Regions from separate parts of the Streptomyces sp. NPDC042346 genome, predicted to be linked through region 1. Evidence: riboswitches for the same ligand, from Rfam matches in the RefSeq annotation. Region 1 holds a riboswitch; each other region holds the start of a gene.
What was found. Region 1 has a riboswitch for cyclic di-AMP ahead of ACZ6K0_RS21635 (M23 family metallopeptidase). Riboswitches for the same ligand answer to the same signal wherever they lie in the genome.
Positions count from the first base shown of each region.

Region 1 (3,077 bases):
GCGGGTCATCGCGGAGACCGCGCAGAAGGCGGTGCTGCCGACGCCCGCCGAGCGGATCGACGGGCTGCAGTGCGCGGCCCGTTACGAGGCGGCGCAGGCCGACGCGTTCATCGGCGGCGACCTGTTCGCCGTGCAGGAGACCCCGCACGGGGTGCGGCTCGTCGTCGGGGACGTCCGGGGCAAGGGGATGGACGCGGTCGAGGCCGTCGCCGTGGTGATCGGGGCGTTCCGGGAGGCGGCCGAGCAGGAGCGGAGCCTGGAGGGGGTGGCGCAGCGGCTGGAGCGGGCGCTGACCCGGGAGGGGACCCGCAGGGACGGGCTCGACGCCTTCGAGGGGTTCACGACGGCCGTCCTGGCGGAGATCCCGCGCGTCCGCGAGGGCGGCGCCGGGACCGTACGGGTCGTCAACCGGGGCCATCCGCCACCGCTGTTGCTGTACGTGGACGGCAGCCTGGACGTGCTGGATCCGGCGGAGCCGGCGCTGCCGCTCGGCATGGGCGAGCTGGCGGCGTGGCCGGACCGGGCCGAGGAGCGGCCGTACCCGCCCGGCGCGACGCTGCTGTTCTACACGGACGGCCTCTCGGAGGCGCGGAACACGGCGGGCGTCTTCTACGACCCGGCGTCCCGCCTCGCCGGGCGCATCTTCCCGGGGCCCGAGGAGCTGCTCGACGCGCTCGTGGACGACGTACGGCTCCACACGGGCGGCGCGTCGACGGACGACATGGCGCTGCTCGCGCTGAGCCGGCCGGCGGCGGGGCAGCAGGAGAGGCGCAGGACGATGCCGGTGGTGCCGCCGGTGCCGCCGGACCGGACCGGTCACCAGGCGTAGTCGAGGAGTGTCACTCCGATAACAATTGACATAACGTCAGATCGTGGGGGTTTGGCGGCGCCTTTCTGAAGGGGGGTCAACTCGGGCGATTCCCGACCAATTCAATGAATGATCACCGGGAACAGCTTGGAATCGGACCCCCCTGTCTATTAACGTTCGATAACGCAGCGCGGTCGTCACAACCGTCGCAAGAGACGGCACCGTGCGCACGCGCCGAATCCTGAAAAGGAACCGGGGAACCACTACTTGGGGTGAATCGGGCCCTTCGCACCCGTGCGACCGTGCCCGTAGGAGACCTTCCTGCTCCGAACCCGTCAGCTAACCCGGTAGGCGAGAAGGAAGGAAAGGAGCGCGCCTCCGTGGCGTCCAACACTCCCGCACCCGAAGCCCCCTTCGATGCCTTCGGTGGTGGTGCGGGTCCTGCCGCTCCGGACACCGAGTGGAATCCCACCGAGGGCTCCCTCCGCGCCGAGAGCCGCTCCGGCGGCCGGCACCGGGTCGTCAAGCAGCGCTCCAACTTCGCCCGCTCCTCCACCGTCCTCGGCGTCGGCGTCATCGCGGCCGTCGGCGCGGGCGGCCTCGCCACCGCGCAGGAGAAGCCGCCGGTCGCGATATCGCTCCCCGACCTCCCGGACCTCGCCGACCTGAACCTCCCGGCCGCCGAGGACCTCCCCGGCGTCGGCGAGCTGTTCGCCGACGACGCCGACGAGCAGATCCGCGACACCATCGAGGCGACCGGCGGGAACGCGCACCCGCTCACCGCCGCCACGTACGTCACCCCGGCAGCCGACACGACGGCCGGGACCGGGACGACCGCCCGGACCGCCCAGGCCACGTACACCCCGCAGGCAGGGACGGCCACGGCCGCCGATGTCGCCGACGCCGGCGAGGTCCTCCGCGCCCGCATCCTCCAGCAGGCCGAGCAGCAGCAGGCCTCCGCCGACGCCGCCGAGAAGGCCGCAGCGGAGAAGGCGGCGGCCGAGAAGGCGGCGGCCGAGGCCGCGGCCAAGGCCGAAGCGGCGGAGAAGGCGGCCGCCGAGGCGAAGGCCAAGGCCGAAGCGGAGGCCAAGGCGAAGGCGGAGGCGGAAGCCAAGGCGGAGGCCGAGCGGAAGGCCGCGGCCGCCGAGGCCGAGCGCCTCGCCCAGCTCGCCGCCAGCTACTCGATGCCCCTCTCCTCGTACTCCCTCAGCGCCACCTACATGCAGTCCGGCTCGATGTGGTCCTCCGGCTACCACACCGGTCTCGACTTCGCCGCCCCCACGGGCACCCCGCTGAAGGCCGTCCACAGCGGCACCGTCAAGTCGGCGGGCTGGTCCGGCTCCTACGGCTACCGCGTCGTCCTGGAGATGGAGGACGGCACCGAGATCTGGTACGCCCACCTCTCCTCCATGACGGTCGCCGCGGGCCAGACCGTGACCACCGGCGAGACGATCGGCCGCGTCGGCGCCACCGGCAACGTCACCGGCGCCCACCTCCACATGGAGGTCCACACCTCGGGCGGCGACGGCATCGACCCGGCGGCCTGGCTCCGCTCCAAGGGCCTGCCGGTCTGAGGCCCTGAAGGCCTCGGGACGTCCCAAGCGGAATACGCCCGGTGGCGCGGAGGGTTGATCACCCCATGACTTCTCTCCGCACGCTGGGCTCTTCCGACCTGCACGTCTTCCCGCTCGCCCTGGGCGGCAACGTCTTCGGCTGGACCGCCGACGAGGCACAGTCCTTCGCCGTCCTCGACGCCTACGCCGCCGCCGGCGGAAACTTCGTCGACTCCGCGGACGTCTACTCCGCCTGGGCCGAGGGCAACGAAGGCGGCGAGTCCGAGACCGTCATCGGCCGCTGGCTCGCCTCCCGCGGCAACCGCGACGACATCGTCGTCGCCACCAAGGTCGGCGCCCACCCCCACTTCAAGGGGCTCTCCGCCACCACCATCAAGGCGGGCGCCGAGGAGTCGCTGCGCCGCCTCGGCACCGACCACATCGACCTGTACTACACGCACTTCGACGACGAGACCGTCCCCGTCGAGGAGATCGTCACCGCCCTCGACCAGCTCGTGAAGGACGGCAAGGTGCGCGCCGTCGCCGCCTCCAACATCTCCCCGGAGCGGCTGCGCGCCTCCCTCGACTTCGCGGAGGCCGAGGGCCTCGCCCGGTACGTCGCGCTCCAGCCGCACTACAACCTGGTCTCGCGCGACACCTACGAGGGCCCGCTCCTGGAGACCGTCGAGAGCGCCGGAATCGCCGCCGTCCCGTAC
Region 1 is NZ_JBVJEH010000004.1:779,159-782,235, forward strand. Features, by position in the region: gene ACZ6K0_RS21630 (PP2C family protein-serine/threonine phosphatase) at 1-829, shown strand, start outside; cyclic di-AMP (ydaO/yuaA leader) riboswitch at 1,031-1,177, shown strand; gene ACZ6K0_RS21635 (M23 family metallopeptidase) at 1,189-2,382, shown strand; gene ACZ6K0_RS21640 (aldo/keto reductase) at 2,448-3,077, shown strand, end outside.

Region 2 (3,077 bases), on a different contig from region 1:
TCGCGATGGGCGCCCTCGGGGAGGGCGGGGTGCGGGTCCTCAACGAGCACGTGCTGCGCGAGACCGGCGTGGGGGAGCGGGATCTCGCGGCCGTGGAGGAGCGCGAGCACGTCGAGCTCGAACAGCGCACCCAGCGTTACCGGGGAAGTCGCCCGCCCGTGCCCCTCGACGGCAGGACGGTCGTGGTCGTCGACGACGGGCTCGCGACGGGCGCCACGGCCCTGGCCGCCTGCCGGGTGGTCCGTGCCAAGGGTGCCGCGCGGATCGTCCTGGCGGTGCCGGTCGCACCGCGCGGCTGGACCGCACGCGTCGGCGGCGAGGCCGACGAGACCGTGTGCGTCCGCGAGCCCGACTTCTTCTACGCGATCGGTCAGTTCTACCGGGACTTCTCGCAGACGACCGACGCGGAGGTGCTCGCCTGCCTCGACCGCAGCCGGGCCGCGCGCGGACCCGTCGTGCGGGACTCGGACGTCCGGATCCCGGTGACCGGAGCCACCCTCGGGGGACGGCTCGCCGTCCCCGACGGCGCGACCGGCGTCGTCCTCTTCGCCCACGGGAGCGGCAGCAGCCGGCACAGCCCGCGCAACCGCGCGGTCGCGGCGGCCCTGAACCGGGCCGGGCTCGGGACGCTGCTGTTCGACCTGCTGACCGAGAGCGAGGCGACCGACCGGGCGCACGTCTTCGACACCCCGCTGCTCGCCGGCCGGCTGGCGAGCGTCACGGAGTGGCTGGCCGGGGAGCCCGGGGGCAGCGACCTGCCGATCGGATACTTCGGGGCGAGTACGGGCGCGGCCGCCGCGCTGTGGGCGGCGGCCGATCCCTCTTCCGGTGTCGCCGCCGTCGTCTCACGCGGCGGCAGGCCCGACCTGGCGGGCGAGCACCTGGCCCGGGTGCGCGCCCCGACCCTCCTCGTGGTGGGCGGCCGGGACGCGCTCGTCCTGGACCTCAACAGACGGGCCCAGGCCCTGCTGCGCTGCGAGAACCGGCTGACCGTCGTCCCCGGCGCCACGCATCTCTTCGAGGAGCCGGGCGCCCTGGAGGAGGTGGCGGAGCTCGCCACGGACTGGTTCGCCGAGCACTTCCGGCGTCAGTAGGCCCCGTTGACGTTGTCGATGGAGCCGTAGCGGTCGGCCGCGTAGTTGCAGGCGGCCGTGATGTTGGCGACCGGGTCGAACAGGTCCGTGGACGTGCCCGGCACGTGATAGGCGTCGAAGGTCGGCTGGATCACCTGGAGCAGACCCTTCGAGGGGGTGCCGGCCACGGCGTTGGAGTCCCAGAGGTTGATCGCCTGGGGGTTGCCGGAGGACTCGCGCATCACGTTGCGGAGGATTCCGTCGTACGAGCCGGGGATGCCGTGCTGGGCCATGATGTCCAGCGAGGCGCGGATCCAGCCGTCGAGGTTGTCGGCGTACTGGGTGGCGGCTGCCGGGGCGGCCTGGACGGCAGGCGCGGCAGCGGGAACGGCCTGCGCGGCGGAGGCGCCAGAGGCGGCGGCCGGCGCCGCGGCACGGCGCTCGGAACGGCTCGCCCGATCCGTCGTGGTGGAGCTCTTCTTCTTCTTCTGCACGGTGGCAGGCGCCGGGGCGGCCTTCGCGGAATCCCGACGAATCGTCAGTTCGAGACCGGGGTGAATGAGTGACGGATTGTCACCCACGGCGGACTTGTTGGTCCGGTAAATCGACTTCCAGCCGCCCTGAATTCCCTTCTTATGGGCGATCAAGGAAAGCGAGTCACCGCTGACGACGGTGTACGTACGCGCGGCGACGGGAGCGGACGGCACGGCGGCGGGCCGCGCGGTGACGGGCTGCGCCGCGAAGGACTGCACCGCGTGGGACTGCGCCGCGTGGGACTGGGCGGCGATCCGGGGTGCGGACGAGACGGTCTCGGCGCCGGCCGTGGCGGGCATGACCAGCGGCAGGGCCAGGGCGGCCCCGCCCGTTCCGGCGAGTGCGAGACCGCGGGAGACGGTGCGGCGGCGGGGGCGGCGGTGCTTACCGTGTGCAGGCATGACGGGATTCCTCTCCGGCGCCTGCGGGGTGAGCTGTCGGGTTCGGACGGGAGATGTCCGGCCGCGCACACGCGGCTTCACCCCGAGCCGTTCCGGATTCCGGACCGGCGAATTCGTGGGTCCCCCGCTCCTGCCGTCGGGTGAAAGGGAGGTGTTTCGGGCGGCGGCAGGATTAGGCGTTCCGCTCGAATGGGGGTGACCGTAGGCCAGTAATGCGACGGATAACAAGAGGAGCTGGTCGTTCGCTCCCGGAATTGGATCTCCGAATTCAAGGAATTCAAGATCGACCGGACTCGGACCCCGGTGAACTTCCGTGCGCGGTACGGCCTGCGGCCGAATGGGTGCCCGGCGGCGGCGAGGGAAAGTGAACCGCGTCACCCGGTGAGCAATGTCCGAATATGCGACGTAATTCCGTTGGTGAGTAAATAGGAGGAAATTAGCCTCTGTGGGCTGTTCGCCCGAGCCGGACTCCGATGGGGGGCTAGGTATGGTCAAAAGTCGCAAACCCGACATTCTTCTTGAATGATGGAGGCACCCGACCCAGGAGCCCTCCGGATGCCGACCACCACCACCTCCCCGCTCAGCCCGGACACCCTCGACCGCGAGGCGGCCGCTCTCTTCGAGAGCGCCACCTGGCAGCGGATCGTCACCGACTGGACGGCCCCCACGCCGACGGTCGCCGAGCCGGCGGTCCCCGCGCCGCCGGCCGACTGGCGGGCGCTGCTCTCCGTGTCCGTGGACCAACTCGTGGCCGACGCGCTCGACGCGCTGCCGCCGCCCGCCCCCGCCGAGCGCACACTCCCGGGCCGGATCGGAGCCGTACTCCCGGACCGCCTCCATGCCTGGCGCCGGATCGGCCGCCCCGAGCTGCGGCCCTCGGTGCACCTCGGCTACGCGCGGCTGGTGCTCACCGAGTGGGGCTGGCAGAACGCCCCGTACAAGCTGCGCGACGCGCGGGGGGCGCGCTGCGTCTGCGGCGCGCTCCTCGCCGCCCACCGCCTCGGCCACGGCGGCGCGGACACCATGAACGAGGCCGCCGCCTGGATCATGACCGAGCTCCGGTCCCGGG
Region 2 is NZ_JBVJEH010000002.1:223,575-226,651, reverse strand. Features, by position in the region: gene ACZ6K0_RS09655 (alpha/beta family hydrolase) at 1-1,094, shown strand, start outside; gene ACZ6K0_RS09650 (LysM peptidoglycan-binding domain-containing protein) at 1,088-2,008, opposite strand; cyclic di-AMP (ydaO/yuaA leader) riboswitch at 2,014-2,167, opposite strand; gene ACZ6K0_RS09645 (DUF6197 family protein) at 2,564-3,077, shown strand, end outside.
Region 2: linked by a shared signal. The riboswitch ahead of ACZ6K0_RS09650 (LysM peptidoglycan-binding domain-containing protein) and the one ahead of ACZ6K0_RS21635 (M23 family metallopeptidase) in region 1 are both predicted to bind cyclic di-AMP.

Region 3 (3,077 bases), on a different contig from region 1:
AGCTCCTCGGCGAGACCCCGCCCGAGCGCGATCCCGTCGTCCGGGCCGGCCGCTCCGAGCCCGTCGAGGCCGACGGCTGGATCTACCGCCAGGCCGGCGGCGCCGGGCGAGCGCTCCAGTGCCTGCGCGTCCACGTGCCGTACGCCACCCGGGGCGACATCGTGCGCGTCCACCCCGGCGAGGAGTGGATCCACGTCCTGGAGGGACGGGTGCGGCTCGCGCTCGGCGACGCCGTCCACGTCCTCGATCCGGGGGACGGCGCGCACTTCGACTCGCTCACCCCGCACCGCATCGGCGCCGCCACGTCCGGCGGGGCCGAGCTGCTCTTCGTCCACACCCTGATGCAGAGTCCCGTCGCCGAGCTGTGTCTCGGCGACGGAACCCCGCACCGACGCTGACCCCACGTGCCCCTTCGTCAGAAAAGGACCGAGATGTCCGAGAAGTCACGACCTGTCACCGGCGAGGAGCGCGGGGAAGGCAAGTTCCCCAAGGGGCTGGTCCTCCGTCTCTTCGCGTACCTGATCGCCGGACACCTCTTCGCCGGTTTCCTCTACCTGCTCTTCGCGATGGGCGCGAAGAGCTAGGAGCGGTCCGCGCCTACGCCTCGACGAGGAAGCGCTCCCGCAGCCGCTCACGGGTCTCCGGGGCCAGCTTGAGCCCCTCGGTCAGGTAGGTCTCCACCGAGCCCCAGGTCGCGTCGATCGTCTCGAACGCGGCCCGCAGGTACTCCACCCGCGCGTCGAAGAGCGGGCTCAGCAGCTCCATCACCTCGGGCGACATCGCGTCCGCGGCGGTGGAGCTGCGGCGCACCTTGTAGCGGCGGTGCGGGTCGTTCGACTTCACGTAGTCGGCCTCGATCGCCTCGCGCTCGACGTCGAGGGCGAGCAGTGTGATCGCGATGGAGAGGCCGGCGCGGTCCTTGCCCGCGGCGCAGTGCATCAGGGCCGGGACGCTCTCCTCCGCCATGGAGTGCAGGATCCGGCTGTGCTCCGAGGTCCGCTCGACGATCATCTTGCGGTACGAGTCGGACATCCGGGCGGCCGCCTTGCCGTCGCCCAGGATCTCCCGCAGCTGGGCGATGTCGCCGTCGCGCACCAGCTTCCAGAACTCCTTGCCGTCGGCCGGGTCGTTGAGCGGTATGTTCACGTTCCGCACGCCGGGGAGCTCGACGTCCGCGCCCTCGACCTTGCGGTCGGCCTCGTTGCGGAAGTCGAAGACGGTGTGCAGGCCGAGCGAGGCGAGGAAGGCGGCGTCCGCCTCGGTGGCGTGGGCGAGGTGGCCGCTGCGGAAGAGGCGCCCGGGTCGCACGGCGCGCCCGTCCGTCGTCGGCAGGCCGCCCACGTCCCGGAAGTTGCGGACCTCGGCCAGCTCGGGTTCGTTCGCTTCGGTGGGCGGGACCTGCGGCAGCTGCTGCGTCACGGATGCTCCTGGGGGTCGACGTTCGGGGGCCCGATGCGAGATCGGTGCCTAGGACAATCATCCAGGTGGGAGGGGGTCTGCGCACCCCCTCGGACGGGAATGGGCGATCTGTCCGAAATGAGGGGTAAGGGAGAACGCGCCCTGTTTGCAGGTGAGATGGGCCGAGCCGCGTGAGCAGGGTCATAGAAGTGACGGATCGTGGCCGAAGGCCCCCGGCAATTGCCGTACGGAAAAAGGAAATCGAAGGACCGTCATCGACGGAGGGTGACCGGAATTCCGCCCGGAATGCGGCCCGTGTAATGCCGGGGGAAATCTGCGGCTTGTTCGCTCCGACCCCGCTCGTCTAGCGTCACCGTCAATCCGGTCGGACCGCCGAATCCTGCCACCGTCCGGAATCCGCACTCATCCCATGCGTGGCAGGAGCGGGGGACCCAGGAAGTACGCCGGTCCCGCGACACAGGACGGCTCGGGGTGAAGCCGCGTGAGAACGCGGCCGGGCATCTCCAGTCCGAACCCGACAGCTCACCTCGTAGGCGCCGGAGAGGAATTCGCCATGCCCGCGAAGGGTAAGCACCGCCGTACCAGGACCAACCCGCTCACGCGTGGACTCGTCGCCGCCGGTACCGGAGGCGCCGTCGTCGCGCTTCCGCTCCTCGGCGCCACCGGGGCCCACGCCGCCGAGCAGGCCGCCCCGGCCGCCGTCCCCGCCCAGGCCGTCAGCGCCGCCGCCCAGGTGAAGGCGCCCGCCGCCCTCCAGGCCGCGCCGACCGCCGCCGCGAAGGCCGCGCCGAAGACGTACTCCGTCGTCAGCGGCGACTACCTGTCGAAGATCGCCGGCGAGCACCACCTCGCGGGCGGCTGGCAGAAGCTGTACCAGGACAACCGCCAGGTCGTCGGCGAGAACCCCTCGCTGATCCTGCCCGGCATGAAGCTCACCCTCGGCGCCAAGAACACCGCGCACGCCGCCCCCAAGCACGTCGCCCCGAAGAGCGCCGCGCCCAAGGCCGCCGCCGAGAGCACGCAGAGCTCCGAGAAGAACGGCGACACCTCGCGCGCCTCGCGCAGCAGCCAGCGCTCCGCCGCCCCGGCCGCCGCCTCCGCCGAGTCGCAGAGCTCGCAGTCCTCGCAGACGTCTCAGTCGTCTCAGTCGTCTCAGTCGGCGGGTGCCGATACCTCCGCGTCCGGCTGGGTCACGCCCGTCGCCGGCGGCGGCTTCTCCACCCCGTACCGCGCCTCCGGCTCCATGTGGTCCTCCGGCTACCACACCGGTGTCGACTTCATCGCCTCCTCCGGCACCACCGTCCGCGCCGTCGGCGCCGGCACGGTCGTCTCCGCCGGCTGGAGCGGCGCCTACGGCAACGAGGTCGTCATCCAGCACGCCGACGGCAACTACTCGCAGTACGCCCACCTCTCCTCCCTCTCCGTCTCGTCCGGCCAGACCGTCAGCGGCGGCCAGCAGATCGGCCTCTCCGGCTCGACCGGCAACTCCACCGGCCCGCACCTGCACTTCGAGATCCGTACCTCCCCGAACTACGGCTCCGACGTCGACCCGCTGGCCTACCTGCGCCAGCACGGCGTCTCCGTCTGACACGCACGCTCCCCGGCGGCCCGGCACACCTGTGCCGGGCCGCCGGCGTATTCCGGCTTGGGAGAATCTT
Region 3 is NZ_JBVJEH010000014.1:252,039-255,115, reverse strand. Features, by position in the region: gene ACZ6K0_RS39855 (helix-turn-helix domain-containing protein) at 1-398, shown strand, start outside; gene ACZ6K0_RS39850 (DUF6126 family protein) at 432-584, shown strand; gene ACZ6K0_RS39845 (tyrosine-protein phosphatase) at 598-1,419, opposite strand; cyclic di-AMP (ydaO/yuaA leader) riboswitch at 1,807-1,968, shown strand; gene ACZ6K0_RS39840 (M23 family metallopeptidase) at 1,973-3,007, shown strand.
Region 3: linked by a shared signal. The riboswitch ahead of ACZ6K0_RS39840 (M23 family metallopeptidase) and the one ahead of ACZ6K0_RS21635 (M23 family metallopeptidase) in region 1 are both predicted to bind cyclic di-AMP.

Region 4 (3,077 bases), on a different contig from region 1:
CGGCGGCACCGACTGGGCCACCTGCGCGCCCATCGCCGGCCTCACGAACGACGGCAGGGCCACCGGGATCAACCCCGGCCCGGCCGCCGCCCCGAAGGCGCCCACCGGGCCCGTGGCGGAGTCGAACCGGACCGCGGGCGTCCCGATCACGCCCTCGGAGGCCGCCGCGGCCGAGAAGGCCGCCGAGAAGGCCGCGGAGAAGACCGCCGGGTCCACCGGGTCCGCCGAGGCCGGTACGCCGTCGAAGGCCCCCACCGGGTCGACCGCCTCCGCCACGCCCACCGCGCCCGCCACCACGGGCACCCCGACCGCTCCGGCGACGGGGGCCACCACGGGCACCCCGACCGCTCCGGGTACCGCCGGTACGCCGACGGACCCGACCACGCCGACGGGCGGCTCGACCACCCCGGCCACGCCCGATGCGTCCCTTACGCCCGTATCGCCCGAAACGCCGACAGGTGACACCTCGTCGGCCACGCCCGGCACCGGCAAGCACCGGGGCGAGGCGGCCCCGGAGGAAACCGGCAAGACGGACACCTCGGCTGAATCCGGCCGACACGCCTCATCGACGGACGAGCTGGCGGAAAGCTCCGCCGCCACGCCCACGACTGACGCAATGAAGGATTCGGACACAACGGACAGTCAGGGTGCTTCGGGCGCGTACACCGTGCAGCCCGGTGACAACCTGTCCGAGATCGCGCAGGAGAACGAACTCCCCGGCGGATGGAACGCCCTCTACGACGCCAACCGCGGCACCGTGGGTGTCGACCCGGACCTCATCGTCCCTGGTCAGAGCCTTGACCTGACGATCGGTTCGGAGAAGAAGGCGGAGACGAAGGCCGGGTAGTTCGGGGGCGTATGTCCGGTTCTGGGTAAGTGAGACATGGGTCTCTTCGCCCCAACTGGCGTGTCACGTCCGCGAACTTTGCTCCCGTCACCTCTCACCTGCGCAAACACCCCCCGCCGGAAGGCAAGTAGGGGCGATATTTCCGCAATACGCCTCTTTGAACTTCCGGTGGGTCTGTGTCTACGGTCGTAACCGCTCGCCACCGCGGGCCCCGTCGACCGAAACGCCGAATCCTGCCGTCGGCCGATGGGAACAGTCGTCGCGTAAGCGCCGAAGGCAGGAGTGGGGGACCCAAGGTAAGTGCCGGTCCCGGCCGTTGAGACAGACGGCCGATGACCGGCTTGGGGTGAAGCCGCGTGCTAGGACACGCGGCCGGGCAACTTTCCGGCCCGAACCCGACAGCTCACCTCACAGGCGTCGGTGAGGAGAATCTCCATGCTGTTTTCCGGTAAGGGCAAACACCGTCGTCCCTCCAAGGCCACCCAGGTCGTCACCCTCGTCGGTGTCACGGGTGTCGCCGTCGCCGCCCCGCTGATGACCGCGGGCACCGCCTCGGCCGCCACGGTCTCCGAGTGGGACACCGTCGCCGCCTGTGAGTCCGGCGGCAACTGGGCCATCAACACCGGCAACGGCTACTACGGCGGCCTCCAGTTCTCGGCCTCCACCTGGGCCGCGTACGGCGGCACCGCCTACGCCTCGACCGCCAACCAGGCGTCGAAGTCCCAGCAGATCGCCATCGCCGAGAAGGTCCTCGCGGGCCAGGGCAAGGGCGCCTGGCCGTCCTGTGGCGTGGGCCTTTCCGGCGCCTCGTACGACGGCGGCTCCGCCGAGAGCGCGCCGCAGCAGGCCGCGCCCCAGCAGCAGACGCAGCAGCCGCGCCAGGAGCGGAAGGCCGAGCAGCCGACCACCCGCAGCGAGCAGCGCCAGGCCCCGAAGCAGTCGACGCAGCAGCACGCCGCGCCGAAGGCCGCCACCAAGAAGACGGTCACCACCCCGACCGGCAAGGTGGTCAAGAAGGGTGACGGCGAGTACAAGGTCGTCGCCGGCGACACCCTCAGCAAGATCGCCGAGGCGCACGGCGTCAAGGGCGGCTGGGCCAAGCTCTTCGAGCTGAACAAGGACGTCGTCGAGAACGCCGACCTCATCTACGTGGGCCAGCAGCTCCACCTCAAGTGAGCCCGGCGGCTCGGGTGAGTCCGGCGGCTCACCCGACCCAGACGACCCTCCCGCGGTGACCACCCCGGTCCGGCGCACTCTCCCCCGTGCGCGCCGGACCGGGGTTCCGTGCGTCCGGGGTTCCGTGCGTCCGGGGTTCCGTACATACGGGGTTCCGCGTCTACCGGGACCCTTTGGGGAGGACTTCGTAGTTACCGTCCAGTAGATCTGGGGTCCTTCGTCCCGAGATGCATGCCCTTGGGTCCTTTTTCGTCCCAGGGGGCGGGCGCACGGCCGACCGGACCCCCTGAGCCGGTTAGGCTCTTGTCGCAAGGCCGAGCGACCCTGCACCGGCCATGCGTCACATCCAGCGTCACATCCCAAAAAGGAGATGCTCGTGCCGTCCATCGACGTCGTCGTAGCCCGGGAAATCCTGGACTCCCGAGGCAACCCCACGGTCGAGGTCGAGGTCGGCCTCGACGACGGCAGCACCGGCCGTGCTGCTGTTCCGTCCGGCGCCTCCACCGGTGCGTTCGAGGCCATCGAGCTTCGCGACGGTGACCCGAACCGCTACCTGGGCAAGGGTGTCGAGAAGGCCGTCCTCGCCGTCATCGAGCAGATCGGCCCGGAGCTCGTCGGCTACGACGCCACCGAGCAGCGCCTGATCGACCAGGCCATGTTCGACCTGGACGCCACGGAGAACAAGGGCTCGCTCGGCGCCAACGCCATCCTCGGCGTCTCCCTCGCCGTCGCGCACGCCGCGGCCGAGGCCTCCGACCTCCCGCTCTTCCGCTACCTCGGCGGCCCGAACGCGCACCTGCTGCCCGTTCCGATGATGAACATCCTCAACGGTGGGTCGCACGCCGACTCCAACGTGGACATCCAGGAGTTCATGATCGCCCCGATCGGCGCGGAGTCCTTCTCCGAGGCCCTCCGCTGGGGTGCCGAGATCTACCACACGCTCAAGGGCGTGCTGAAGCGCAAGGGCCTCTCCACCGGCCTCGGCGACGAGGGCGGCTTCGCCCCGAACCTCGAGTCGAACCGCGCGGCCCTCGACCTCATCATCGAGGCCATC
Region 4 is NZ_JBVJEH010000010.1:342,362-345,438, forward strand. Features, by position in the region: gene ACZ6K0_RS33355 (transglycosylase family protein) at 1-847, shown strand, start outside; cyclic di-AMP (ydaO/yuaA leader) riboswitch at 1,106-1,279, shown strand; gene ACZ6K0_RS33360 (transglycosylase family protein) at 1,283-2,023, shown strand; gene eno (phosphopyruvate hydratase) at 2,394-3,077, shown strand, end outside.
Region 4: linked by a shared signal. The riboswitch ahead of ACZ6K0_RS33360 (transglycosylase family protein) and the one ahead of ACZ6K0_RS21635 (M23 family metallopeptidase) in region 1 are both predicted to bind cyclic di-AMP.